Regions from separate parts of the Clostridium sp. 'White wine YQ' genome, predicted to be linked through region 2. Evidence: a T-box and tRNA genes for the amino acid it is inferred to sense, from the RefSeq annotation. Region 2 holds a T-box; the other holds one or more tRNA genes.
The links. The T-box of region 2 lies ahead of gltX (glutamate--tRNA ligase). A T-box ahead of a tRNA ligase gene usually reads a tRNA of that ligase, here a tRNA-Glu.
Positions count from the first base shown of each region.

Region 1: it encodes a tRNA-Glu, which carries the amino acid that the T-box ahead of gltX (glutamate--tRNA ligase) is inferred to sense. The anticodon was not compared.

Region 1 covers NZ_JAQYUU010000011.1:38,759-53,758, reverse strand. The annotation lists gene PTZ02_RS18715 (CxxH/CxxC protein) at 24-182, opposite strand; gene PTZ02_RS18710 (MBL fold metallo-hydrolase) at 199-990, opposite strand; gene PTZ02_RS18705 (UDP-N-acetylglucosamine 1-carboxyvinyltransferase) at 1,008-2,270, opposite strand; gene PTZ02_RS18700 (DUF1540 domain-containing protein) at 2,618-2,779, opposite strand; gene PTZ02_RS18695 (2'-5' RNA ligase family protein) at 2,910-3,458, shown strand; gene PTZ02_RS18690 (dUTP diphosphatase) at 3,595-4,071, shown strand; gene PTZ02_RS18685 (DMT family transporter) at 4,185-4,613, shown strand; gene PTZ02_RS18680 (MBL fold metallo-hydrolase) at 4,623-5,438, shown strand; gene PTZ02_RS18675 (S8 family serine peptidase) at 5,513-6,706, shown strand; gene PTZ02_RS18670 (peptidoglycan DD-metalloendopeptidase family protein) at 6,760-8,010, opposite strand; gene PTZ02_RS18665 (DnaD domain protein) at 8,327-9,322, shown strand; gene PTZ02_RS18660 (ATP-binding protein) at 9,315-10,304, shown strand; tRNA gene PTZ02_RS18655 (tRNA-Asp) at 10,396-10,472, opposite strand; tRNA gene PTZ02_RS18650 (tRNA-Val) at 10,487-10,562, opposite strand; tRNA gene PTZ02_RS18645 (tRNA-Glu) at 10,585-10,659, opposite strand; tRNA gene PTZ02_RS18640 (tRNA-Thr) at 10,669-10,743, opposite strand; tRNA gene PTZ02_RS18635 (tRNA-Asp) at 10,772-10,848, opposite strand; tRNA gene PTZ02_RS18630 (tRNA-Val) at 10,861-10,936, opposite strand; tRNA gene PTZ02_RS18625 (tRNA-Glu) at 10,958-11,032, opposite strand; tRNA gene PTZ02_RS18620 (tRNA-Asp) at 11,064-11,140, opposite strand; tRNA gene PTZ02_RS18615 (tRNA-Val) at 11,152-11,227, opposite strand; tRNA gene PTZ02_RS18610 (tRNA-Glu) at 11,250-11,324, opposite strand; gene PTZ02_RS18605 (hypothetical protein) at 11,540-11,689, opposite strand; gene PTZ02_RS18600 (CoA-binding protein) at 11,707-12,066, opposite strand; gene PTZ02_RS18595 (NAD(P)/FAD-dependent oxidoreductase) at 12,234-13,493, shown strand; gene PTZ02_RS18590 (acyl-[acyl-carrier-protein] thioesterase) at 13,512-14,261, opposite strand; gene PTZ02_RS18585 (DUF1858 domain-containing protein) at 14,394-14,576, opposite strand; gene PTZ02_RS18580 (AI-2E family transporter) at 14,749-15,000, shown strand, end outside.
Region 2 covers NZ_JAQYUU010000001.1:831,846-846,845, reverse strand. The annotation lists gene PTZ02_RS04135 (thioredoxin family protein) at 32-355, opposite strand; gene PTZ02_RS04130 (hypothetical protein) at 360-818, opposite strand; gene PTZ02_RS04125 (glutamine--tRNA ligase/YqeY domain fusion protein) at 1,031-2,692, shown strand; gene PTZ02_RS04120 (hypothetical protein) at 2,757-3,317, opposite strand; gene PTZ02_RS04115 (DUF1653 domain-containing protein) at 3,354-3,608, opposite strand; gene PTZ02_RS04110 (DUF4829 domain-containing protein) at 3,637-4,110, opposite strand; gene gltX (glutamate--tRNA ligase) at 4,224-5,885, opposite strand; T-box leader at 5,938-6,173, opposite strand; gene PTZ02_RS04100 (ArsR/SmtB family transcription factor) at 6,253-7,215, opposite strand; gene PTZ02_RS04095 (ABC transporter permease) at 7,223-8,032, opposite strand; gene PTZ02_RS04090 (ABC transporter ATP-binding protein) at 8,035-9,009, opposite strand; gene PTZ02_RS04085 (ABC transporter permease) at 9,019-9,831, opposite strand; gene PTZ02_RS04080 (DUF2512 family protein) at 9,978-10,343, shown strand; gene guaC (GMP reductase) at 10,369-11,352, shown strand; gene PTZ02_RS04070 (DUF6179 domain-containing protein) at 11,589-12,947, opposite strand; gene PTZ02_RS04065 (DUF6323 family protein) at 12,947-13,450, opposite strand; gene PTZ02_RS04060 (glutamate synthase-related protein) at 13,655-15,000, opposite strand, start outside.

The sequences.
Region 1 (15,000 bases), on a different contig from region 2:
TAAAGCTTATATGTAATAGCAAGTTATCCCTGTTTTTCCAAGGAATAGCTTGCATCTTTTTCACAAAAACTACATACTCCTTCTTGAACCTTCTCCAAGATTGGAAATGTTTCTTTCTCTACAATGAATTCATCTAAAGCTTCGTCTATATGTTCCTCACATGCTAATATTTTGTTATCCATATAGTTTTCTCTCCTTTTAGAATTCTATATAATTACTTGGTCTATGCCTTTCAGCAATTGCTACTCCAAGATCTACATTTACCTTAATATTGTTCTCATTAAGTACATTAATTACTGTTTGATATGCTAAATCAGGGTGATTATTTGTATTACTTAAGTGACCTAAAAATAAATTCTTAAGCTTTCCATTAGAAAATAAATCTACTATAGCTTTGCCACAATCTTCATTTGATAAATGGCCTATTTCACTTAAAATTCTTCTTTTTAGAACATAAGGATATGGTCCATACTTTAACATCTCAATATCATGATTGCTCTCTAGTAGTATTACCTCAGAGTCTCTTATATTATCCCTTATTTCCTCTGTAAATGTTCCAAAGTCAGTTGCCACACTAGCTTGCTTTCCTTTAGAAAAGAAGGTATATCCAACTGGTCCTGCTGCATCATGTGGAATATTAAATGATTTAACACTAATATCTTTTATTTCTACAGTAGTTCGCTTGTCCATCACTCTTATATTATGTTCTTTTATTTTTCCTAAACCTGATTCCATTGCACACCAAGTAGAATCATTTGCGTAGATTGGAATATCATATTTTCTAGATATTACTCCAACCCCTTTAATATGATCTGTATGCTCATGAGTTATAAATATCCCATCTAATTCTTTTGGATTTTGCCCTATGGATTCAAGAGCTTCATCTATCTTTTTTCCTGGAAGACCTGCATCTACCAAGATTTTTGCGTTCTCTGAACCAACGAAAATTGAGTTTCCGCTGCTCCCACTATATAGTGAACAAAAAATCATCTCTTGTTCCCCCAATTTTATTCAGTTTCTATTCTTGTTATTTGGGCTCCTAGTGCTTTAAACTTTTCTTCAATATGAGGATACCCTCTATCTATATGTTCTATACTTAATATTTCTGTTTTTCCTTCTGCTATAAGTCCTGCAATAACCATAGCTGCTCCTGCTCTAAGGTCTGTCGCTTTAGTTATAGCTCCAGTTAATTTCTTAACTCCATCTATAATTGCAGTTCTTCCTTCAACCTTTATGTTTGCTCCCATTTTCTTAAGCTCATCTATATGTTTATGTCTACTTTCCCATATAGATTCTGTAATAATACTTCTTCCGGCTACAGAACTTAATAAAGTTGACATTGGTTGCTGAACATCAGTTGGGAATCCTGGGTATGGTGCTGTTTTTATATTTACACCTTTTAATGCTCCCTCTACATAAACTCTTACTGAATCGTCACCCTCTTCTACCTTAGCGCCCATTTCAATAAGTTTTGCTGAAATAGACTCTAAGTGCTTAGGAATAACATTCTTAACTAATACATCTCCTCCTGTTGCAACAGCTGCAATCATAAATGTACCAGCTTCAATTTGGTCCGGTATAACACTATAGTTACATCCCTTAAGTGAGTCTACCCCCTTAATTCTTATAACATCTGTTCCCGCGCCCTTAACATCTGCTCCCATGGAGTTCAGAAAATTCGCCACATCAACAACATGTGGTTCCTTTGCAACATTTTCAAGCACAGTAGTTCCCTCTGCTAATGTTGCTGCTATCATAACATTAATAGTTGCTCCAACGCTTACAACATCAAAAAATACGTTGGCTCCTTTTAACTTTTCTGCCTTTACTCTAACTGCTCCATGCTCTATAGTTACGTCTGCACCTAATGCCTCAAATCCTTTTATATGTTGGTCAATTGGTCTTACTCCTATAGGGCATCCCCCTGGAAGGTCAACTTTTGCTTCCTTAAACCTAGCTAAAAGTGCACCAATAAAATAGTAAGAAGCTCTCATTCTCCTCACATCTTCTGTGCATGCATCTACGCTTGCAATTGTTGTTGCGTCTATTTCTAATGTATTTCTATCAATTTTATTTACAGAACAACCTAATCCCTTAAGTATTCTTTCTAAACAATGTACATCCTCTATGTCAGGTATATTATCGATTAAACATTTATTTTCACTAGCTAAAATGGCAGCTGGTAGAATGGCAACCGCAGCATTTTTGGCACCATTTATATCAACTTCTCCTTTTAAGGACCTGCCTCCCTCTATAACTAATCTTTCCATATATATTCACCCTTACTAAATTATTTATAATATAATTATAAAGTTCCCAAATTCAAAATAATTATCCATTTTTTCCATCAATTTCATATATTTAAGTAATTATTAATTATTTAGTGCTTATTTAAATATATCCATTAGTTTTCATTATAACATAAACAGAGAATATTTAAATAATTTTTTAGTGGTTTTTTTTAGTAATTTGTTGGGTTTAAGAACATTTTAGCAATATTTTATTTTTACGGAGGATATTTAATTAATATTAATAAAAATAAATTAATTGTCTTAATGACTTTTCATAACTATTCTAAACAGTAAAAAAATCGAACCATTAGGTTCGATTTTAATTATTAATAATTAGATTCAAAGCTTCCACAATCAGTGCATTCTGTTGTAGTGGCTTTCATTTCATGTTTTACTACTTGTATTTGATCTAAAGTGCAATAATCATCGTCTTTACAATGATATTTGCATTCCTCTACTGTACATCCAATGCTTTCATTATGATCCATTAGTTATTCCCTCCTTTCACTCAAAACTAGTATTGTTCTTAAGAAAATTTTTTATACTAGTTTTACTTTGTAAAAGTGTGATATAATCTATAGAAATGATGAAATTATTTACAATGAGTGAGGGTATAAAATGAGGTATTATCTAGTAGCATTATTTGATGATGAGTCATATAAACAAATTGAACCTATTCAAAAGAGTATTTCTAAGAAACATAGGTTATACAGAAATCTTCCTACGCTTCATATAACTTTGGAAATTATCGAAGACCCAAATATTGAAAAGTTAGATGCAGTTTTAACGAAAATTATAAATCCATATAAGAGATTTAAGGTAGAACTTAAGGATATAATTTGTTTTAATGAACCTCATAAATCTGTTAATCTTAAGGTGGAGAAAAAAGGATATATAAGTAGATTATCTAGAAACATAAATGATACACTAAAACTCCATGGTTTTAATGTTAGAGATAATATTGAATATTGGGATCTTCACGTATCCTTAGCAAATACAAACTTCGCTCAAAGAGAATGGAAAAAGAATGAGTATGAATTAGCTTGTAGTACTGCAAAGACTCAAGGGTTCTACGATATGGCTAAAATTGATAGAATTGAATTATGGAAGCCAGTAAATAATAAGAAAGAAATGGTTATAAAATCTTATAAATTGAAAAGTTACTAATATAAGTTTTTATAAATTCGAAAAAAATTTTTCTGAAAATTCCGTGTATTCGTTTTCCCCTTCTTTTCAATATTGAAAAGATTATGTACAATATAGAAAGCAGGTTTTGCTAAGTTGAAACGGGGGAGTAAATATTATGAATTTACAAAAGTTTTTTAATGCACAAGAAGAAGCAAATAATAAGTTAATAATAAATGAAAAGCTTAGTGATTATCAATTAACAGCTAGAAGATTCTTAGCTCTTCATACAAAAATCAGCGAATTAGCAAATGAAACTAAGTGCTTTAAGTTTTGGAAGGATTCCCAAGAAGAACTTATATCAAGAGAAAATGTTATGGTTAAATACATTAAATGTTTAAGTTGTATATTAAACATCGGTTTAGATAAAAAATATACCGATTTAGAAGATATAGAAATTAGACCTAATGATTATTGTTTAAGTGATCAGTTTTTAAATATTCTTATAGATCTTAACGACTTAATAATTTCTCCCTCACAAGATCACTATAAGACACTCCTTGAGGATTTTGTAAGTATTGGCATAAGTTTAGGCTACTCAGAAAAGATTATAGAAGATATGTTTTTTTCAGATATTTACAGCCTATCAAGATAGAATATACATATAATTTAATAAACAACTGAAGGCTAAGGAATATTAAAAGTTTTCCTTAGCCTTTTATATTTAGAGATTTTTTGTGGAATAATACTCTTGAGGTGATAAATCATATGGGAATAATTTTTTCTATAATTGCTGGTCTTGCAATGTCATTACAAGGAGTATTTAATACAAGGTTAAGTGAAAAGGTTGGTATTTGGGAAACAAATGTTTTTGTTCAAGGTTCTGCCTTTATTGTTACACTTATAATTACTTGGTTTTTCGGTAAAGGTGATTTTAAACAATTATTAAGTGCTAAAAAATTATATTTACTTGGAGGAATTTTAGGTGTAATTATTATTTTCACTGTAATGTATGGTATAAAAGATCTTGGAGCTACTTATGCCATAGGAATTATTCTAGTAGCTCAACTTACAGCTGCTGGTCTTATAGACGCCTTTGGAATTTTTGATACAACAAAAATAACCTTTGGTTTAAATGAGATCATTGGTGTTGTTCTAATGATTGTTGGAATAATAGTTTTTAAATGGAGGTTCTAAAAGTACAAAATGAGAGTATTATCAAATATTAAGTTCTTAACTACACTAACAATAAATAACATAAAAACTTACGGTAAACCCGCAGGTGTAGAGTTTAATGACCCAATTGAGAACAATTCTGTTTACTGGTATGGTCATGCTACAACAATAATAAATCTTGAGGGGAAACTAATACTTACAGATCCTGTTATTACTAATAATTTAGGATATTTTAAAAGGCAAGTTAAAATTCCAATGAACTTAAGGACTCTAAAGTTTGATTATATTCTTTTATCCCATGGTCATTCTGACCATATACATTTCTCATCACTCATGCAAATTAACAAAGATGCTAAGGTTATAGCTCCAAAGGGATATAAGAGATTCCTAAACCTTTTGGGCTTTAAAAATGTTTTTATATTAAATCATGGTAAGGTATATGATGATGACATAATAAAAGTTAAGTCCATAGAAGCAAAACATGACGGAAGAAGATATTATTTAGGAAAGCCAACTGAAAGTCATTCATTTTTAATTAAAGGAAAATATAAAAGTGTTTTTTTTGCAGGTGATACTGCATATACAGAAAACTTTAAAGGTATCAGTTGTGATATAGCTCTAATGCCCGTAGGATGTTATAAACCAGATAAGTTCTTAGCGATGCATTGTTCACCCTTAGAAAGTTACAAGATGTTTGAAATGATGGATTGTCCAATTATGCTTCCAATTCATTATAAGACCTTTATTTTATCCCTTGAAGACTTTAATGAAACTTTTACTTCATTAACTTCTATTGAAGATGAAAAAGTAGCTATTGCTAAAATAGGTCAAGTAGTTAAATTCTAGCTCCTTATTTATTATAGTGTCTAAATTAATATCATATATATATAATATAGAGAATTAATTTTTAGGAGTTAACTATGCTTTCCTCAAAAACCAAATTAGATTTTTCTCTCAAGAAAATAATTTCACTTAATTTATATAAAAAATTCAGAATAATCATAAAGTGCAAAAGTTTCCTTAAGGATATTGAACGGAAAGTCGTATCCTTTAATGGTACACATATTGGATCCTTCCCTGAATTAAACTTAATTTTTGCGGAAGTAAATAAGAGGGCCTTAGAAAGGTTATCTGAGTTTCCACAAATTGAAGTTATTTTTCTTGATGAATTCTGCCACTTATGTGGTGGACTTTCAACTATAAGTGCTAACAGAGTATCTTCAAGTACTAAGTATATGTTAACAGGTAGGGGAATCTCCATTGGAATAATAGATTCTGGTGTATACCCTCATGAAGATTTAGTTGTTCCTTCAAATAGAATTTCTGGTTTTTATGATTTTATTAATAAATATAGTTATCCTTATGATGATAATGGTCATGGGACAATGGTAGCCGGAATAATTTCTGGAAGTGGTCATTGTTCTAGAAGTTCTTTTAGAGGAATTGCCCCTGAATCTTCTATTTATGCCTATAAGGCTTTTGATTTAACTGGTAAAGGCTATATCTCAAACATATTTTTATCTATAAATACTATTATAACTACGAATGAAAAAACAAAAATTAAACTACTTTGTTTACCGTTCGAATACTTAGGAAATAGTCCATATATTCTTGATCTTTTCTCTGATGCTTTTAAGTTGCTAATTAATAACAATATTATTCCTATAGTTCCTTCTGGTAGTATGAAAAATGATTCATTATCAATTACAGGAATAGCTATGTTAAAAAATTGTATAACTGTTGGAGGTTTAGATACAACTAATGAGCCTAAGCCATATGAATATTCCTCCTGTGGTTTCTCGGGTAATATTCAAAAACCAGATTTATCTGCTGCCGCTAAAAATATAGTTTCTTTAAATACTCATAAGTACTATATTCCAGAAAGAAATGGTGTTAAGATATATGCTCCTAAATTAAATAAATCTTATGAAACCTTTAGTGGTACTTCGTGCTCTTGCGCCTATATAACTGGATTATGTGCAATTATTTTTGAAAACAATCCAAGCCTAGGCTTTAAGGATTTAGTTTCAATATTAAAATTATCCTGTGAGTCTATTGATTATGATAAAAATTTATATGGTGAAGGTTACGTAAATTTATCAAAACTATTTTAATAAACTTACTTGAGAAAAAGAGAGCTTTATTTTTACAATAAAGCTCTCTTTTTTTACTTAACGTATTTAATTGGGTTTATAGCCTCCCCATTTACTCTTAACTCAAAATGTAAATGCGGTCCAGTGCTTCTTCCTGTTGTTCCTATTCTTCCGATAAGATCTCCTTTTTTAATCTTTTCTCCAGCACTCACAAGAATTTTACTACAGTGTCCATAAACAGTTTCTACACCTTTTCCATGGTCTATCACTATCATCTTTCCGTATATACTATTGTATCCAGTATCAGCTACAGTTCCATCAAATGCAGCTTCAATAGGATCTCCTGTATTTCCAGCAATGTCTATTCCATGATGTTTAGAACCCCACCTAGCTCCATAACTTGAAGTTATGCCTCCTCTTGATGGGGGATCTAAAAATGCTACTCCACTAGAAATAGGGTCTTTTGCTCCTTTGTATATAATACTATCTGTTGCCTTTGTTATTACTTTTTCAGAAATTCTCTGCTCACTAATAACTACCCCATTTTCATAGGTTAAATCCCTTAAAACTTCTTTTGTCCCTGCTTTACCTTGAACTGTGTTGCTTTCCCCCCAATATAAATCTTTTGTTGAAACAATTTTAGTTGATGGTGGTATTTCTTCATTTACAATATTTTTTACAACTATATCTATTTTTATTAATGGATTACTTGATTTTTTATTTTCATTGTATATATTACTTGCAATAATTTCTATTGGCTCAATTTTTGATATATTTATTGTTTCATCTTCTAATTTTATATTTCCTGAAACATCAACTTTCTTTACTTCATCTCTACATATCCCATTCTCTTTTATATATGCACTAGCAAGTTCCTCAAATACTTGTTTTTTTTCCTTATCAGATGAAACATATCCTAAAGTCCTATCCCCTAAAATTAACTTTTTAGCTTTTACGCTTCCCTGCAAACTTTTGAGTATATTTTCCTTAACCTCAATATTATTAGAAAATTCAACATCTTTATTCCAACTACTTTTAAAAACCACACTAGTCTTATCTATATCCGCTTCTTCATATTTATTCTTTAAATAACTTAACACTTCTTTATATTCTTTTTTTATTTCTTTTTTATTATTTGTATAAGTAATAAATCTATCATTTATATAAACTTCATAATATCTTCTTTCATCATATATTCTATTTGAATATGTAACAAGCAGCAAAAATAGTGCTGCTAGAACTATTATCTTTTTATCTTTAGTTACTTTATTACAAAATATCTCTATATTAATTTTTCTTGATAACTTTCTCAGGCTACACTTCATTGTTAATCCTCTTTAAAACTTTATTTTTTAAACACAAATATTACTGTTCCCAAAATTTAAAATACTATACCACCAATTATTCTATTGTTAACTTTATATAATGCAAGAGTCATATTACATCTCATGGTCCAACTCTTAGACGTTTCAACTAAGAGTTGGACAGTGACATGTAAATTCCTTAATGCATTATATATATAATAAATTGAAAATTGTATTAAGCATCTCTGTTTGTTATAATATCCTTACACTTAGAAATAATTATATTTTATATACTAATTGTGTAAGTATATAAATTTTAGTGAAAGGTAGATAGCCTATGAGTACATTTATGTTAAAAAACTCACCTGTTTCTTTCACTCCTGTAAATAATATATTTATTGAAAAATATATGCCTAAAGCACGCGGCGAGTTTGTTAAGGTATATATTTTAATGCTTAAATATATTTTGTCTGGAGAATTAGGTGTTAGTTCCTCAATTATTGCTACAAAGCTTAACCTTTTAGAATCTGATGTGATGAATGCCTTATATTATTGGCAGGAAGAAGGTCTACTAAAGCTTATACCAATAGATAAAATGAATAACTTCAATTTAGAATTTACTAGTTTTGCAGAAGAAAATGAAGAAGCTTCTAATAGTATAAGTCTTCTAGATGCACTAAATACTGATTCTACTAAGGATATGTTAAAAGATATCGAAAGACTTATTGCAAGACCCCTATCCCCTAAAGAAATGACTTCTTATTTAAGTTGGCAAAAAGATTTTGGTTTTACTTCTGAGTTAATATTGTTATTAATTGAATATTGCGTTTCAAAAGGGAAAAGAGATGCCCGCTACATAGAAAAAGTTGCCTTAGCATGGAATGATAATAATATAAAGACTATAGAGGATGCTCAAAACTATATTAAAAAATCTGAAGATAAGTGGGTAAAAATAAAAAATATACTTTCTTATCTAGGAATTAAGAACTCTGAAATTATGAAACCTCAAGAGGAACTTTTAGATAAATGGATTTCTAAATACAATTTCTCACTAGACATAATATATAAAGCATGTAACATATGCTTTGAGAGATTAAATCGTGCAGATTTTAAATATATTGATGGAATATTATCTAAATGGCATGCAGACAACTTAAAGACCCTTGATTCTATTGCAGAAAAAGAAGCTGCTTATAGAGCTAAAAATACAAAAAACACATATCAACCTAAAGAAAAAGAAAAATCTAAGCTTAGATTCGATAACTTCGAGGGAAGAAATTATGATTATGATTCTTTAGAAAAAAAATTATTAGGATGGGATAATGATGATTAAAGGTTATAAAGCTGAAGTTTTAAGTCTTTATGAACAAATTAGAGAAAATGAAGCAAAAGCGTTAAAAACTAGAAAACAAGAAATAGAAAGACTTTATCCTGAAATAATTGAATTAGATCAGGAAATAGGAAAACAATCTTTGTACTTATCAAGAAGTATATTGAAAGCCGGTAATAATTCAGAAGCTTTAGTTTTAGAAATTAAAAATAAAATTATGGATCTAAGGGCAAGAAAATACGAATTATTAGTTTCTAAAGGGTATCCACAAGACTACTTAAATATTCATTATCACTGTAATATTTGTAAGGATACTGGTTACGTAGGAGTAGATCCTTGTTCATGTTATAATGCAAAGTTAGTTCAAGTGTATTATAAAAATTCTCAATTATCTGAAGCTGTAAAAAAGAATAATTTTGATAATTGGGATATCTCATTATATTCATCTCATAAATCAGATACTGAGAAATACTCTCCTAGAAAGAATATAGAAACTATTTATCAATATGTTTTAAAAGAGTACATTCCAAATTTTAAAAATCATAATGAAAATTTATTATTCTTTGGTGGCCCTGGTACGGGAAAAACTTTTTTATCTGATTCTATAGCTAAAGATTTGTTAGACAGTGGTTATTTAGTTCTCTATAGAACTTCTGACGAGCTTATTAAGAACTTCAGAGAAATAAAATTTGATAATAATCGTGACTTAGAAGAACTTCTGATTAACTGTGATTTGCTTATTATAGATGATTTAGGGGCAGAACAGATAACTGAGTTTACCATAACTGAATTATTTAATCTTTTAAATGCTAAATTATTAAAAAATAAGAAGATGCTTATTTCAACTAATCTTTCTCTTATTGATTTAGCAAAGAGTTATACTGAAAGAATTAGTTCAAGATTAATTGGAAACTTTAGACTATGCAAGTTTTATGGAGACGATATACGTGTTAAGCTTAACTTATTAAAACCAAATAGAGGTTAGAGTCTTATTAATTTAAGGCTCTATTTTTTTATATAAACTTTAAAATATTATAAAAAGCAAAAAAGTCTTAGTAATACTAAGACTTTTTCTTTGGCGACTCAGAAGGGGCTCGAACCCTCGACCTCCGGCGTGACAGGCCGGCACTCTAACCAACTGAGCTACTGAGCCATATTAAGTTTAATTGGTGGGCACAACAGGGATCGAACCTGTGACCCCCTGCTTGTAAGGCAGGTGCTCTCCCAGCTGAGCTATGCGCCCATATAATAAATCTGAGATAAAATGGTGACTCCTAGGGGAATCGAACCCCTGTTACCACCGTGAAAGGGTGGTGTCTTAACCGCTTGACCAAGGAGCCATATTAAATTGGAGCTGGCAATAGGAATCGAACCTACAACCTGCTGATTACAAGTCAGCTGCTCTACCGTTGAGCCATGCCAGCAAATAATTTTTTGTTTTATTAAATTAAATGGCGACTCAGAAGGGGCTCGAACCCTCGACCTCCGGCGTGACAGGCCGGCACTCTAACCAACTGAGCTACTGAGCCGTATTAAATTTATGGTGGGCACAACAGGGATCGAACCTGTGACCCCCTGCTTGTAAGGCAGGTGCTCTCCCAGCTGAGCTATGCGCCCATAAATAAACATGGGATAAAATGGTGACTCCTAGGGGAATCGAACCCCTGTTACCACCGTGAAAGGGTGGTGTCTTAACCGCTTGACCAAGGAGCCATATTAAGTTTACTTTTGGTTGAGTTTTAATTGGCGACTCAGAAGGGGCTCGAACCCTCGACCTCCGGCGTGACAGGCCGGCACTCTAACCAACTGAGCTACTGAGCCGTATGAATTTATGGTGGGCACAACAGGGATCGAACCTGTGACCCCCTGCTTGTAAGGCAGGTGCTCTCCCAGCTGAGCTATGCGCCCATAAATAATTCATGGGATAAAATGGTGACTCCTAGGGGAATCGAACCCCTGTTACCACCGTGAAAGGGTGGTGTCTTAACCGCTTGACCAAGGAGCCATGAATAACAACAACCTTATTCGGTGATTACTCTCGGAGCAACCCGACAAAGAATATAATACCGAAATTTAATAATAGTGTCAACACTTTTTTTATTTTTTTTAATAATCCACCTAATTTTACTCTTATTTATAGATTATTTAAGTTATATTTTACAAGAAAAGACCATCCTTTACAAGATAGTCTTTCAAATAAATATAACTATTTGTATTAAATTACCTATCTTTATGGTTTTTTGAATTTGCATAATGGCCTATCTTTTCGCCATTTTCAACTCCAATATCTGCTCCACCCTTAGGAAACATTTTTCTAAGTTCTGCATTAGATTTTTCTCTGTCTCTAATTCTATTTTTATTGTCATCCATATGTAAGTCTCCTTCCTCTATCCAAGAGCAATTAATGCACATCCTTCAATAGCTACTATATCATTTTCTTTGCAGTAATCTAATATTTCTCTACTTTCTGCTCCTGGTTGAATTAAAATATATTTTATGTTTAAAGTTTTTGCTTCTTCAATAAATTTTATTCCACTAATAGGATTTATACATAAGTCTATAACATCAATTTTATATGGAACTTCTTTTAATGTTTTATAGGTTCCGTCTCCTTTAGGATGTACTCCTTCTACATTAAAATCTCTTGACTTTAATTTTTTTAGTATCTTGGCGGCGTATTTACTTTCATTTGTAACATCCCCCACTACAACCCAATTTTTAAAACTCAATAATTCAGTAGCATTCATTTTCTCTACCTCCTTTTGTTACATATAGTTAAAATCTACTATATAAATTAATTATATACCTTTTTTCTTTTCTTTGCATATTCACTTTTCTCCCCTAGTTATATTATTTCAATAATGATACAATTTATTTATTCTAATTAATCAAAATGTTAAAAGGAGAGTTTGATATGATACATCATGAATTATTAATAGTTGGTGGTGGTGCTTCTGGTTTACTTGCAGCTATTTATGCAAAAGACTTAGGAATTGACGTTGCAATTTTAGAAGCTGGAGATAGAGTTGGTAGAAAAATTTTAACAACTGGAAATGGACGTTGCAATATCTCTAACTCAACAATAACTTCTCCTTTCAAAGGATTTCACAGTTCAAATGAGAAATTTCCTATAACTACATTAGAAAATTTTTCAGTAAATGATACTATAGATTTTTTTTCATTTTTAGGTCTTCCTATTGTGGAACTTGAAAACGGAAAATTATATCCCAAATCATTACAAGCCTCTTCAGTTGTTGATGTTTTGAGGTTAGCCTTAGAAGATCGTAGTATTCCTGTTTATAATTCTTGTAAGGTAAAATCTATCCACAAGAATAAAAAATTTATTTTATCCACAAGCAATGAAGAATTCGACTCCTTCTCCTGTGGAAAATTAATTTTAGCCTGTGGAGGAAAATCTGCTGAAAAAACTGGTTCTGATGGCTCTGGATATTCCTTATCTAGAGATCTTGGTCATAAAGTTATTACTCCTTTACCTGGAATAGTGCAGCTTAAATTAGATTATCCTTATTTAAAAGCCCTATCGGGAATTAAATTTGACGGCTTAGCTTCTATTTCAATAGATGGAAAAGTTCATAGAAAGGAATTAGGAGAGCTATTATTTACTGACTATGGAATATCCGGTCCACCCATTCTGCAGCTGTCTGCACTAGCTTCTAGAGCTATTTATGAAGGCAAATCTGTTGATATCTTAATTGATATGAATCCGGAAGCTTCTCATACAGATGTGGATAATTTCCTACAAGGCCATTTAAGTATTTTTTCACACAGGAAAATTTCTGATGCTCTTATAGGAATTGTTAACAAAAAACTAATTCCTACTTTACTTAAAGAAGCTTCTGTTGATAACTTTCATAAGCCGGCTTGGGAATTATCATGGCAGGAAAAATCCAAACTTATTTCTCTAATGAAGGAATGGAAATTTAAATGTATTGGAACAAATGGATTCAATAATGCACAGGTAACTATAGGTGGTGTAGATACTCGTGATGTTAATGAGGAATCCTTGGAATCTAAATTGGTTTCTGGATTATATTTTATAGGTGAGATCTTAGATGTTCATGGAGACTGTGGAGGATATAATCTTCAATGGGCTTGGAGTTCCTCTCATAAAGCAATAAACTCTATTCTTAAAGCAAATAACCCTGAGGCATAATGCCTCAGGGTTATTTCACTATATCTTCTTCCATAGACTTGTTAAGGATGTTATATCATTTCCTTCATCATCTTTAATTAAGTGTACAATTTTAATCTTATTTCCTTCTTGCTCTTCAGTTGCACACATAGTTCTTACCATATGTCCATAAGTAATTTCCTTTATAAATACTATGTTAATGTCTTCTAATGTGTAGTTAGTAATTATTTCTTGAGGAACAACTTCTAATGCCCATTCCACATATCTCGTGTTATTAACGTGTTTATTTGAATCTATATCACTATATCTAACATAAAATTCTTTTGAATATTGAGCCTCCTCAAGCTTATCAGGTTCATTCATAGGAATAGTCTCTTCTATATCACCACTACAGCCATAAGCTTCATATAGGTCTTTTGGAATTCTAGATGGCCTTCTCCTACTAATGTCTATTAAAAAAAATAAACTCATACCCTCAGCTATTAAGTTATCTTTTTCATCATATAAAAAATACTCTCTATAGGCATAGAACTTTTTAAACCCTGTTGGAATAGTTTTTATCTTAATATTTTCACCAAAACCAGGATACCGATATATTTTAAGATTGTATTTATAAAACACCCAAGTTAAGTTCTTCTCTAGTAACTTATCTACCCCTACTTCTAATCTTTCGGATTGCTGCATTCCTATATCACACAAAAAATCAAAAATAGAAGTTATTTTACATTTTAGTCCTACATCTAAATTATAATAATTTATTGGATATATATATTCAAAACTCTTCCCCATCTCTTACCTCCACAATAAATACTTATACAATATATTCTATCACTTAATATATAAAACTCAAAAATTTAAAGGGTTGTAAAAAGTCATTATTCATACTTTCTACAACCCTTTCCTACTCTTTTAAGTAAAAATTTATTTATTTAATGCAGTCATTAATTCTGTCAAATTTAATCCGTGTACGATAGCAGCTTCTTCTAATGTTTCTGATTGAGCTGATGGGCATCCAACACATCCCATACCAAAGCTCATTAATATTTCTGCCTTTTCAGGATTAGTTCTAACTACTTCTCCGATTGTCATTTCCTTTGTTATCATCCTTACCACCCTCGCTAAAATAGATTCGTTGCTGTTCCCAACAAAGAAATTATATTATTATGTTAAAACAAAGTCAAGTATTTTAGTCGGATTTAATTTTGTTAAATTTTCGAAACATAATTTTCTCTCTTTGAGTAAAAATAACCATAATAAAAATATTAAGGAGATCATTATGGAAAAGAAGAGTTTACTATATAACTTATTAATATTAAATCTATTTTTAATCTTTATATTATTATTGTCAAGATCCACTATTTTAATAACTTTTATTAAAAAAGCTTCTAAGGTAATTATATTACCTATAGTTATTGCTTTATTCCTATATTATCTTATAAATCCCTTAAAAAGATTATTCGTTAAAAAAGGACTCTCATTAAAATTATCAGTTTTTTTATCACTAATAATTTCATCCTTAATTTTATAT
Region 2 (15,000 bases):
TTATTGTTTTTAGTTTATTAAACAAAACTCTTTAAAATATCATCTCATAATACCTTCCTATATTTGCTTCTAACTCTAACAAATCTAAATTTCTTCCAAGTCTTATACTTTCCTTTCCATCTATATATAGCAGAAATACTGGAACTGAAAATATATTGTACTTTGCTGCTAAGTCTAAATGCCTCTCTGCATCTATTGCCCCGCACTTGATATTAGGATACTTTATTAATATATCTTCAATTTTAAGCTTAATGACCTCGCAAGCTCCACAGGTATTTCCACTAAAATAAATCACAGCCATTCTATTATTTTTTATTAAATTGACTATTTCATTATCACTATGTAATTTATTCAATTATTTACACCTCTTTATGGTAGATTTCTACTAATGTTTTTAAAGACATTACTCTATCTTCGCCTAATATTATACCTGCCGCATTAAATAGTTTTCTGTCTTCTGTTATTAATATAAGACTTTCTTCCAAAGTACAGGCATATAAAATAATCAAATCAATCCGAGATAACTTATTCACCTCTTCAAAATATGCATTTCCTTTCTTTGAGTATTTTATATCAAGCATTTCATAAAACTCTTCAATTCTACTTTTATCAATATCCCTAATAAAAGAAAGCAGGCTACAAAATCTCTCAGATAATACTTCTTGTCCTTTATAAATTCTTCTTTCTTTAATCACAAGTTCTTCACTTATCTCTCTTAGAATCGCAATTTTATCATATTTAATAAGTTTGTCTAAAACACTTGGATACTTACTCCAAAGTCCTATTATGACATTAGTATCTAGTAAATATTTCATCATAATTATTACTCCTAAAATTGTGACATAAATAGATGGTAAAACACTTAATTCCCATGAAATTCGGATAATTTTTAATATTTTATAGCAGTTTATCTTTATTTTTCCTTAATATTGGATTAAAATTATTATTATCTACGAATAAAAAAGGAATACTATTTTTCGTAATATGTTCTTTTTATAACTTAATTATACAGAATAAGAGAGGTAAAACTATGTCAAACGAAATTAATTCTTCTAATTTTATAAGAAATATAGTCCTAGAGGATCTAGAAAGCGGCAAACACAAAGAGATTATTACCCGCTTCCCACCTGAACCAAACGGATACTTACATATTGGGCATGCTAAATCTATTCTTTTAAACTTTGGTTTAGCAGGAGAATTTAATGGAAAAACTCACTTAAGATTTGATGATACTAATCCAGTTAAAGAAGATACTGAATATGTTGAATCAATTAAAGAAGATGTAAAATGGCTTGGCGGAAATTGGGATGAACTTTTCTTTGCATCTAATTATTTTGATACTATGTATGAAAAAGCTATTTTATTAATAAAAAAAGGTTTAGCCTATGTTTGTGATTTAACAGCTGAAGAAGCTAAAGAATATAGAGGTACATTAACTAAACCTGGTAAAGAGAGTCCATATAGAAATAGATCTGCTCACGAAAACTTAGATTTATTTGAAAGAATGAAAAATGGTGAATTTGCAGATGGTGAAAAAGTTCTTAGAGCAAAAATAGATATGGCTTCTCCGAACATAAATATGAGAGATCCGATCATCTACAGAATATCTCATTCTACACATCATAATACTGGTGATAAGTGGTGTATATATCCAATGTACGACTTTGCTCATCCACTAGAAGATGCTATAGAACACGTAACTCACTCTATTTGTACTTTAGAGTTTGAAGATCATAGACCACTTTATGATTGGGTTGTGCGTGAATGTGAAATGGAAGCTACTCCAAGACAAATTGAATTTGCAAGATTAAACATGACTAATACCGTTATGAGTAAAAGAAAACTTAAACAATTAGTTGATGAAAAAGTTGTTGATGGATGGGATGACCCAAGAATGCCTACTATCTCTGGATTAAGAAGAAAAGGTTGTACTCCTGATGCATTAAGAAATTTCTGCACAGCAATTGGAGTTGCAAAGGCTAATTCTGTTGTTGACTCTCAAATGTTAGATTATTTCATAAGAGAAGATTTACAACTTAAAGCACCACTAGCTATGGCTGTATTAAATCCTCTTAAGCTTGTAATAACTAACTATCCTGAAAACGAAACAGAAATGCTTGAGATAGAAAATAACTCTAAGGATGAAACACAAGGAACTAGATTGGTTCCATTCTCAAGAGAATTATATATTGAAAGAGAAGATTTTATGGAGGTTCCTCCAAAGAAATACTTTAGACTATTCCCTGGTAACGAAGTTAGATTAAAGGGAGCTTATTTTGTTAAATGCAACGAAATAATTAAAGATGAAAATGGAGAAGTAATAGAAATTCACTGTACCTATGATCCAGAAACTAAGAGTGGTTCAGGTTTCACTGGTAGAAAAGTAAAAGGAACTATTCACTGGGTAGATGCTAAATCTTGTGTTCCAGCTGAATTTAGATTATATGAACCATTAATATTAGATGATTCTGAGGAAGGTGAAGATAAGCACTTCTTAGAACAAATAAATCCAAACTCAATGGAAATATTGCAAGGTTTTATCGAGCCAACTGCTATTAAAGATGCTAAACCTCAAGATAAGTTCCAAATGGTTAGAAATGGTTTCTTTAATATAGATACTAAGTATACTACTCCTGAAAAATTAGTATTTAACAGAATAGTATCATTAAAATCATCATTTAAATTAAGCTAATATTCTTTTTTATATAAAATACCGTGCTAACTAAATAGCACGGTATTTTTAACTCTTCTAATATTTATGATAATTCGCTTAATTCTCTACTACATCTCTTTAAGAAACTCAAGATGGATATTGTTATTATAATTGATGCTATAAAAAATGCAAAAACTAATATTATTGCTAGAATTGGTATAAAAATTAATAGTAATACAACCCAGACTGCAATTTGTAAAATCAAAAACTGTTTCCACTTTTTAAGAGAATCTTCTGCTAGTTCATATCTTTCTTGTCTATGTGCAATTTCGTGGATTCCCATAAATAAGTTATATACAACTAATAAACTTATCACGAGAGATGCTATTCCTACAATAAAGCTAAGAATTCCAAGTGACCCAAAGTGAATACCTTCTGTATGAGTTGGCATCTCATATATAGAGAATATTGATACCACTATCATTACTATATTATATTTTGAAGCTACTTTAAAATAATCACTACTTGAATTTAAATCTTTAAATCCAACTGCAAACAATATATACCCAATTATATCCGGAAAAATATCAAAACCTTGAATTCTAAAACCAAGCATTATAAATATAAAGCCCCAGAAAAATTTATTTAACCCTTTTTCAACCATATAATTTCTCCCTCATATTTCCCAATTAATTTTAAACTACTTCACACTTTTAATAACTACCGGTTCAAATCTATATTTTTGCTCTATATTAGGATATTTTTCTTTATCAACTTCACTTAAAAACATATCTATTGGCCTTGCATATACTCCACAGTCTCCATATAGAGCTTTATATACAACTAGTTCATCTCTAGTTTCTGAATGAACTGCTATATCAATTAATAAATATAAATCTCCTTTAAAATGTCTAAATATAGTTCCTTTATACTCTATTAAATTTATGTTTTGCATGTTTTTCTCCTTTCATTGTGCAAATTACTTATTCACCCATATCATCAATTAGCCATGGTGAATTTTCATTTTCCCTTATAACATAAAACCACCAATCATATACCCCGCTATCTTGCGGTCCTACCCCATTTTCAAAATATTTTACTTCATACTTTACTTTATAAACCTTGAGGTTATTTTCTGTAGTATTATTTACGCTTCCTCTTCCATTTTGTAAATACCCTTTTTTCACATCTTCACTATTTTCTTCTTTGATATCTACTATATTTATACTTTCTAAATTCTCAAAACCCCAAACAACATTAGGAGTATCGTGCCATTTTGTTAGTGTTTTAAGAATCTCTTTTTTATTTTTTTCATTTCTGTACTTAAAATAATTTTCTACAACTTGTTTTGGCTCTAATGATTTTTCTTTAGAATTTGAAGTTAGTGCTTGTACTCCATAATACCCAATACTAACTGACACTAACAATAAGACTATTAAGAATACCCTTTTTCTCATTTATTCACCTCGATAACATAAATTGAGACATATCCAAATTATAACATTTAATTCTGCTTAAATACATCTAAATATTAAAGGACTCCACAAAATAATTGTGAAGTCCTGAATCTTTATATATTTAAGAATTTTTCAAATCTTGATCTAGTTTTTTCTTCACCCATAATCTGCATTATAGTATAAAGGTCTGGTGTGTTAGTTCTGTGTGATAATGCAATCCTCACTGCCCCAGCCACATCAGATATCATACCTTTATATTGGTCTGGATTTGCTTTAAATTCTTTTCTATTTGCACAGTAACCAAGTCTAGTTCCAATTTCTTTTAAATCTTCAAACCAAGCTTCTTGGCTTCCTGCATTAAAGTTAAATTCATTTTTATAAACTTCAATTACAGCTTTAGCATCTTCAAGTGAAAGTCCTTTTGGCATTTCAATTTGTTCTGCTGTTTCTTTGTCAAATAATTCATCAAAGAAATAGAATACTTTTTCTTTTACTTCATCCCATTTTGCATAGTCTTTTCTTGGCTTTGGACCTTCTTTGTCTATATTGAATATCTCTTTAGCCATAGCTTCATTTTCTGTAACTAATTTATACATTTCGCTATCAAACTCTTTAGCCCAAGCAGTATAAATTTCATAAACATCATTAGCTTTCATAGCAGCAATACGATCCTTAGATACATCATTTAATTTTACTAAGTCAAATAATGCTCCGCTCTTACTCATTTTTTCCAAATGAATCTCAAATTCATGATAATCAGCTGTTGGATTTTCTGCTCTCCAATCCTCGAAGGTTGAGTTTATGATATTTAATAAATACTCTATTACAGTTACTGTTGGATATCCAACTTCTTTATAATAAGAAACTGCCGCTTCTGCATCTTTTCTCTTTGAAAGCTTTCTCTTTGATCCGCCATCTTGCTTCATTATAGTTGGTATATGAGCATATCTTGGAGCTTCAAAACCTAATACTTCAAATAATTGAACATGTATTGGAAGAGATGATAACCACTCTTCTCCTCTTATTACATCTGTAGTTCTCATTAAGAAATCATCTATTGCATGCGCAAAGTGATATGTAGGAAGTCCGTCACCTTTAATAAGTACTATATCTTGATTATTTTCTGGGAAAGATATATCCCCTTTAATTAAATCATGGAATTCAACCCTATTTTCAGGATTTCCTGGAGACTTTAATCTTATTATATATTTCTCTCCAGCTTCAATTCTCTTAATTGCTTCTTCTTCTGTTATATTTCTAAATTTAGCATATTCACCATAATAACCTGGAGTTATTTTGTTAGCCACTTGTTTTTCTCTAAGTTCAGCTAATTCTTCTGGTGTGCAGAAACATGGATAAGCTAATCCTTTTTTAAGTAAGTCTTTAGCAAAAGTATTATATATTTCTGCTCTTTGACTTTGTCTATAAGGACCATATTCTCCTTTATAAGTATCTTGACCTGTCATTCCTTCATTAAAATCCATTCCAAAGTTGTGCATAGTTGCTATAGTATCTTCAATGGCACCTTCAACTTCTCTCTTTTGATCAGTATCTTCTATTCTTAAATAAAATACACCCTCAGATTGGCTTGCTAATCTTTCATTGATTAATGCAGCAAACACTCCTCCAATATGTTGAAATCCAGTTGGGCTTGGCGCATATCTTGTAACTCTAGCACCTTCTATTAAATTTCTTTTTGGATATTTTTCAATATAATATTCTGTTGAATGATTAACTTCTGGGAATATCATATCTGCTAATTTTTCAAAACTCATCCTCTACATCTCCTTTAAAACTTTAAAATAAAAAAAGCCTTCATCCTAAAAATCTTAGGACGAAAGACTAACTTCCGCGTTACCACCTAAATTGATTAAAATATTAATATACTATTTTAATCCTCTTAATTATCTTTAAGGGAATAACCCCATAAATATACTACGCCTAATAGGCTTTCTATTTATTGCTCAAAAGCTTCCTTCAATAGATTTAAATTCTAGGATTTCACCCTCCCTAGATCTCTAAGATTTAATTTTCTATTTACTCTTCTTTTTCAATGCTCTTAATTAAATATATAATTTTAAATTAATATTTACCAAATACAAAACAATTATACAGTTTGAATAAATGATTGTAAAGGAATTTTTATGTCATCATAATATACTCATATATTTTATATGGAATATAATCTATTTCAGTAGTGTTTATAGAATAAATAATATAATTTCCTCTTCTTTCTTTAATCACTAGATTCCCTTCTTGCATGACTTTTAAGGCCTTAGAAACTGCAGCCTCTGTGATATTTAAAATTTTGCTTAGTTCTTGAGTGCTCTTTCCTTTTTTAGATATCTCTTTAAGAATTTTAAGTCTAGTACTATCTCCAAGTGCCTTAAGTGTTCTTTCCAAGTCTAACGGACTTTCCTTCTCATATGAACCTAAGTCAATTAAGTGTGTTAAATATAGATTATCACCTATTATTCCAAGCATAAGGTGAGGACTTACAAATGTAGAGGAATTTATTGTTATGCATTTAAGTTTTTCTCTATTTACTACATATTCCTTATTTTTAATGAACTTAATCTTCTCATCATTAAACTGTATTCTTTCGTGTATAGAGTCAACTATATAAAATATTCCCTTTTCTCGTCCTAATGCTGCTTGTTTTTTAAGAACTCTTGTAATTATAGGCTCTATATATTTAAGCTCTTCTTGAAATATCTCAATATAAAACCTTTTTAGTAGTTCCAAAAATGATAGATAGTCTCTTTGTGTAATTCTTTTATCATACTCTTTAAATATCTTATTTACCTTATAAATTGAGACATTTGATAAGAATTCTATGGAACTTAATATACTTAAATCATTACACTCTTCAAAATAGCTGCAGAAATCCATCACTATGCAATATTGATTAGTAAGCTCTCCAAAATTCATAACTTCTTCTAAAAATTTATTATCAGTCTTTTCTTGAACCTTTTGCACCCACTGCTTTCTATGTAAATGATGCTCTGGAGAAGATAATACATGCATAGCGCAAAACATTTCATAAAGCGGTGAATACTTAAACTCACATAATATTCCTTTTTCATAAATTACATCTATCTTCATATTACCTCTAAAAATAAGTGAAATTACCTGTTTTCCTGCTGTGAACCTCTACTATTTTTATTATTTTTATACAAGCAAAGTATAATAACGCTATTATACTTACTCCAATAATAATAAAGTTTGTTATCCCACTTAATGAACTTCCTTTTAATATAACATTTCTAACTGCTTCAATTGCATAAGTTAAAGGGAATAATAAACTTATTCCTTTTGCCCAAAATGGAAACACTGATGTTGGTACCTTTACTCCAGAAAATATCTCCATAGGTTCTTCTAAAATTGTAAATAAAAATCCTGAATCCCTTGAGAATAAAAACAAAGAATTTAAAAGCATCCCCCATATAACAGCCATTGTTAAAGTTATTATAAAAACCACCATTAAGGAAAGATAATTAATATTCAACACTTCTCTTTTAAATATTAGAACACCTAAGGTAAATATCACCATAAATATAACGCTCTCAAATAATGAAGATAAAGCATTTCCTAAAATAACTCCTTGTCTTGTGGCTGGGGATAAATAAATAAGCTCTAATGTACCACTCATCCTCTCAAAAGAAAAATTCCAAGCGGATTGCACTAAGCTTCTAAACAGGCTCATAGTCATATATCCTAATACTATAAATACTACCACATTTTGTTCATTTAAGTAATTAATATTACTATTATTTATCTTAAAAGGCTTAAAGCTATAGTATGATGTTATAAAACTTAAAATAGGCCATATAAATAATGAAATGTATATTAATTTGCTATGGAAATAATTAAGATGCTGCTTTTTCATTTCTCCAATAACTACTTTTACAAACTGTTTCATAGCTATGCCCCTTTCTTTGAAAGCTTAATTATTGTATCCTCAAGTCTTGGAACTATCTCGTAAAATTCTTTTATAATTGCTCCCTTGCTTGAACAAATTTTAGATATATCTAGACTTAAGTTCTTTGAACTAATAATTTTATAGGAATTTTCCTCTTGCTCTATTTCTACAGTATTGTCTTTTAAAATAAGGTTATTTAGCATATGCGATTTAAATTCACCTGAATTATTATGAAGTGTTAATTTATATACTATCTTTGTAAATACATCCTTAGATAACTCTTTAACTGTTCCTTGCTTTATTATTTGTCCCTTATCTAAGACATATATATAATCAGAAAGTTCCTCAACCTCATCCATATAGTGTGAGGTTAATAATATTCCCTTCCTATTTTCCTTTGACAATAATTTTACATGTTCTCTTAATTCTTTAGATACCACTGCATCTAATCCCAATGTTGGTTCATCCATAAATATATAGTTTGGATCATTAATAAGACCTCTAGCTATTTGCAATCTTTGCTTCATTCCCTTTGAAAATTCTTCTACTTTCTTATCCTTGCTTTCTTGTAAGCCTACTAGATTAAGTAAGTAATCTATTCGCTTTTTTAATATATCATTTGGTATTCCATATAGTTGTCCATAATACCAAAGGTTTTCATTTGCAGTTAGCCTCCAATATATCATCCTTTCCCCGCCAGCTATCATATTAATCTTACCTTTTATAATCCTGGGATTTTTAACAGCATCTACTCCATCAAGAAAATATTCACCAGATGTAGGTGAAAGTAACGTAGTTAACATTTTAATAGTTGTTGTTTTTCCAGCTCCATTTATGCCTAAAAGCCCAACAATCTCGCCTTCATTTATTCTTATTGAGACATCTTTTACGGCTTCTACACTTACCTTTTCATTTCTAAATAACCCTTTACTTGTTTTTGTTTCATATATCTTTTTCAAATTATTTGCTTCTATCATATTTAACACCTACCCTTGAATTTTTTCTAATGCTATAAATTCTATTCTTTTAAGACTTAAGAATCCAATTATTATATAAACTGTACTTAATATAAACACATAAATTATAGTATTGCTTTGTTCAAATATATCCTTACCTAATATTGCCGTTCCCCTTATTAAATTTGAAATTTCTGTTACAGGTATTAATTCCCCTATACTTCTAATCACTTTAGGTAAATACTCTGTTGGAAAAGTAATTCCGCATAATAAAAGCATGGATACAAATAAAGTATTTTGAGAAATATATGTATCTCTTGTATATAGCATTATTGATGCAAGTACCATAGATAATCCAAAAAAGCCATATAAGGCCAAGATAATAATTAATATAAAGGATTTTACATTCATATTTGATAAATTAAGACCAAAAGGTAATGCAATTATCAAGGATACCATTACTTCAAAGGTAGTAGCCACAGTTTGCTGAAGCATATTCCCCAAAAAATATTCTCCTCTTCTAAATGGGGTAATCATTAAACTCTCCAAAGTTCCTTCTCTTAGTTCTGTAATAAGACTTCTACTAACATTTAGGCAGGTTCTAACCACAAAAATATACGTAAGAGAACCTAATATAACATAGCTCATATAATCTCCTGTGCCTGCGAATTTTAGAAAATCATCTCCAACCTCTCCATTAAAAAGCATCTTATACATAAACAATGCTCCTACTACAGTGTAAAAACCTGTTAAAACATTCCCAATGAAAAAATCTTTTGGATAAGCTCTTAACATTACAATAAAATTCCTTTTAAATGTTGCTACTAATACCTTCCCCCTCATTTTCATCTTCCTTCCTGATTTGATTAACTTTTTAGTTAATCAAATTGCGTATTTATTATTCCGGAAGCATTGTAAATTGTTAGGAATAATTTGTCAACATATTAGAAATAATAAGTTTTATATTACTTTTAAAGGAGGTGAACAAAATGAAACATGTTACAGCATTGATTGTTAAATTTGTTATGGTTGCAATTGTATTAGAAATTATTCTATCTATGCTTACATATTTAACTTTTACAGAAACCTTATATATAGCTGCTGCAGTAACAATCGTTGCGTATATATTGGGAGATCTTATTATATTACCTGCCTCAAACAATATCGTTGCAACCGTTTCCGATGTGGTATTATCACTTGTAGTAATCTACTTATTCGATTTCATTTGGAATGGTAAGGGAATATCTATAACTGATGCGTTAATTGCTGCAGTTGTAATAGGCGTAGGTGAATGGATTTTTCACAAATATGTTGCAAAAAATGTTTTACCAAATAATAAAGAACACTTAGATTAATATAATCTTTTTTAGAGGTGTGAACATGGAAAATGTTTTTGATTATGAGGATATTCAGTTAATTCCTTCAAAATGTATTGTAAATAGCAGATTAGAATGCGATACAAGCGTGGTTTTAGGTAACCATACTTTTAGATTACCAGTTGTTCCAGCGAATATGCAGACTATTATAGATGAGAAAATAGCCCTTTACTTAGCCGAAAATGGCTATTTTTATATTATGCATAGGTTTAATCCTGAGAAACGTATAGATTTCATTAAAGATATGAAATCACGAGGCTTACTCACCTCAATCAGTGTTGGAGTAAAAGGTGAAGAATATGAGTTTATAAGGAATCTTGCAGCTGACAACCTTATACCTGATTACATAACTATAGATATAGCTCACGGCCACGCAAATTCAGTTATAAGTATGATTCAGCATATTAAAAACCTTTTGCCTGATAGTTTCTTAATTGCAGGAAATGTAGGAACTCCAGAAGCAGTTAGAGAGTTAGAACATGCTGGAGCTGATGCTACAAAGGTAGGAATCGGGCCAGGAAAAGTATGTATTACTAAGATTAAGACTGGCTTCGGTACTGGAGGTTGGCAGCTAGCAGCTCTTCGTTGGTGTGCAAAGGCTGCAAGTAAGCCTATTATAGCAGACGGAGGAATTCGTACACATGGAGATATCGCTAAATCTATTAGATTCGGTGCATCAATGGTAATGATTGGTTCATTATTTGCCGGACATGAAGAATCTCCTGGAGAAACAATTGAAATGGATGGTAAACTTTATAAAGAATATTTTGGTTCCGCCTCAGAATTCCAAAAAGGTGAAAGAAAAAATGTTGAAGGCAAAAAAATGTATGTTGAATTCAAAGGTTCAATAAAAAATACCTTAATTGAAATGGAACAAGATCTTCAATCATCAATTTCCTATGCCGGAGGGAATAAATTAGATGCAATTCGCACTGTTGACTACGTAATAGTTAAAAACTCAATTTTTAATGGAGATAGGGTATATTAATACAAAAAAATCGTCAAGGCGATTATGAGCCGTCGATTTTTTTCTGACATCTGCCTTTCCGAGCGTATGCAAGGAAAAATGGCAGGCGACTAATTTCTATTTTTTTACTCTTTAGAGAAACCTAAGCGACTTTTAGTTTATAATTAAAATCTATTAAGTTACCCGCTCAAACAAAATATTAAAACCCTCTAAAGAGTAAAAACTTATTGCTTACCATATATGGCAAGCAATAAGTTTTATGTTTCAACACCTTGAGAAATTCTTATTATTTCTATTTTTCTATCCTCATCAAAACTATCTAAATACACCTTAAGTTTTTCATGCCATTCTCTTTCACTCTCAGTACCATAATCGCTATCCATAAATTCTCCTTGTGGTGTATTTTTAAATAATAGTGCTATTTCAAAATCATCTAAAGCTTTAAAAACATGAATAAATTCATCACCAAAAATACAATCTGCCCCCAAGACATCTATTAAATCCTTTAAGCTATGAAATTCCTCTCTTATAATTTTTATTTTGTCTTCTACATTATTACAATCTCTAATTTCTTCAGTTATACACTTAAATATATCATTTTCTACACTCTCACCATCTTCATATCTAATCCCCTCATCTTGAGATTTATCTGGTGTTATAAATATACTTTCTAATGTATCAGTCCTAAGACCATTTTCTATATCTGGTATCACCTTTAATATGGTTTCTGTTATATAATCAATTAAACATTTATTTTCAATAGAAAGCTCTTTAATCATCTTATCTTTTGCTTCAATAATATGTTTTATAAAATCATCCTTTGATAATTTCTGTATTGACTCTTTAATATATTCTCTATCATTTTTAGTTATATCAAGTGATTTTTCCTTTTTCTGAGTAAGTATAACACCTAGATAATTAACTAAAACAAGTTGAAATATATTTATAAGCATATGATATGAATTCTTATGAAAGCCTTTTAATAATGACTCTATTTGAAAGATATCAAAGTTTAAGCAGAAGTGATTTTCCATATTTATTTTATTTAAATAGTCTTCCATATATTCAATTCCTACTAGTTTCATCTCATCATTTGCTAATGGATAATCTATTGAACCTGCTGCTTCATGACTGGAAAATCTAATATCATATTCGTCAAAAAATAGTGGTAGTCCATAATCAATTGTGTCATTATATGCATAGTTCATTGTATTAAGTTTTGTTTCTTGAATATGATTTAATAAACTTTTACATTCATCATACTTTAACCTTATGAGCTTCTCGCCTTCTTCAAATAGATATTTCATGCCTTTTTCGTTAAAGAGAGTTTTGCTTCCTTTAATTGTGGAATTGTTCTTTATGAATAATCCAATTGTATAATAAATTGACAGCATAATTTTATCTGCAATTTCAACTCTAACTGAATAACTTTCATTTCTGGTATAATAGCCTAGTGTTTCTGTTAATATGCTAAATAGCTGAGTTTGAATATTTTCTATTTCTTTTATGCTTAACAGCTCTTTGGTATAAAGCACATGTAATAATGATTGAAGATAATGTTCATCGCTTAGTAGTTCTTCAGAGAAATTCTCTTTTGAAACAATATAATTTCCCACTATTCATCATCACCTTCCATATTAAAGTATTCCTCCAAAATCTTCATTTCGTCTTCACCAACAAAATCAGTTACTCCAAACTTTATATTATGAGCTACATTATATAAATATCTATCGCTAAGTAATTCTAGAGAGCCTTGGCATTCGTTATCGAAATAACTTTTCATTAGATCTATTAATTCATCATCACTTATTTCATCCATTGTTTCATTTTTATAAAAATAGAATATATCAATAAGCTCATCTATTGTTTCAAGATAATTATATTGAGAAATATAAGGAGATTCACAAAATGCAGATATAATTTTTTTAACTATTACTCCTCCAAATTCAAATCTTCCGTTACTTCTTAATGCATTATTTCTTGTTTTTAAAATCACATGTATATCTTCATCGGAAAGCTTTAAACCATATTCTAAAGTCTCTTCATTACACTGCTGAATTTCTAAAAAAGTTTGTTCGTTTACTAAAGAATCTGAAATAGACATAAGTTGTTTCTCCATAAAATAACCCTCCAATTTTTAAATTAACTATTGACATTTATATTTAGATGTGGTATGATTAATATGTATAAGTATATTTACCATGTTATGCTAACAATTAATTTTATCATCGGCATTTGTTCATGTCAATGATATTTTTTGTAGTTATTTTAAGAACTTCAATATAAAAGCTTAGGTTATAATTAACCTAAGCTTTTTCATTAATTATTCTTCATTTAAGATACACTTAGCAAGTTCATCATTTACCTCTGTCATGAACTTTATTCCAGTTTCCCTCTCTGTTTCCCTATTTGCTGAGAATAAATCATTTCTAGAAATTTCAGATACTCTAAATTTTCTAGCCCCAGCCATTAATTGCTGCAATCCGGCTGTAAGCTTATCAGACAATGTCCAAACGCCAATTGCTCCTAAAGGTATATTCTTCATCTCATCTGCCCCGACTTTATTTTTAACATCATAATATCCAGCAAATATTTCTTCAGGGGTTGTTCCGAATTCTTCTGTTATATGCTTAGGTAATGTATCCCAGTTTCCATTTAGTTTATTTCTTCTTTCCGGATATAATGCACCTTCAATATTTGCTCCCAAGAATCCAGGAATCATAAGTGACCTTCCCATACATACAAGTTTAGTAAATGGCGCTCCAAGAGCAAGAGCTTTAAATATATGATCTTCTCTAGCTAGGCCGCCAGCAAATGCCATATCTACTACATCATATCCTTTATCAGAAAGAATCTTTGCATATTCATATGCCTTTGCATGAAGGAATATAGAGGGAACACCCCAGGACTCCATCATATTCCATGGACTCATCCCAGTGCCACCACCTGATCCATCAATAGTCAATAAATCAAGTTTTGCTTCTGTAGCAAACTTAATTGCCATAGCAAGTGCTTCCATTCCATATGATCCTGTCTTCAGTGTAATTCTCTTATAACCAAGTCCTCTTAAATAATCAACTGACTTCATAAATTCTTCTTTAACTTCATGATAATTATTTAAATTAGTATATCCAAGTCTACTATGTCTAGCAAAAGATTTGATTGCTCCACTCTTAAAAGCTTCTTGAACCTCCGGTCTTATTGGATCAGGATCAACTATATATCCTCTATTTTTTAAGAATATTGCATATTCAAGACTTGTTACCTGTATCTCTCCACCTATATCTTTAGCTCCTTGCCCCCACTTAAGTTCTAAAATTACCTTGTCACCATATTTTTCAATAACATATTCTGCTACTCCATTTCTTGTATCTTCTACATTCATTTGAACAATTATAGCACCATAACCATCATAGTAGTTTAAATATGTGTCAATTCTACGTTCCAATTCTGGTGATTTTACTATCTTTCCATTCTCTATTATCGAATTTTTATCAACACCTACAACGTTTTCACCAATTACGATTGGAAATCCAACTAAAGCAGCGCCGATAGCAAAAGATTCCCAATATTTCTGAGCTATAAAAGTTGAACCTAATGCTCCTGTCATGAATGGTACCCTAGACCTTGTTTTTATTGCTTTTCCAAACTCTGTTTCAATATTTACAT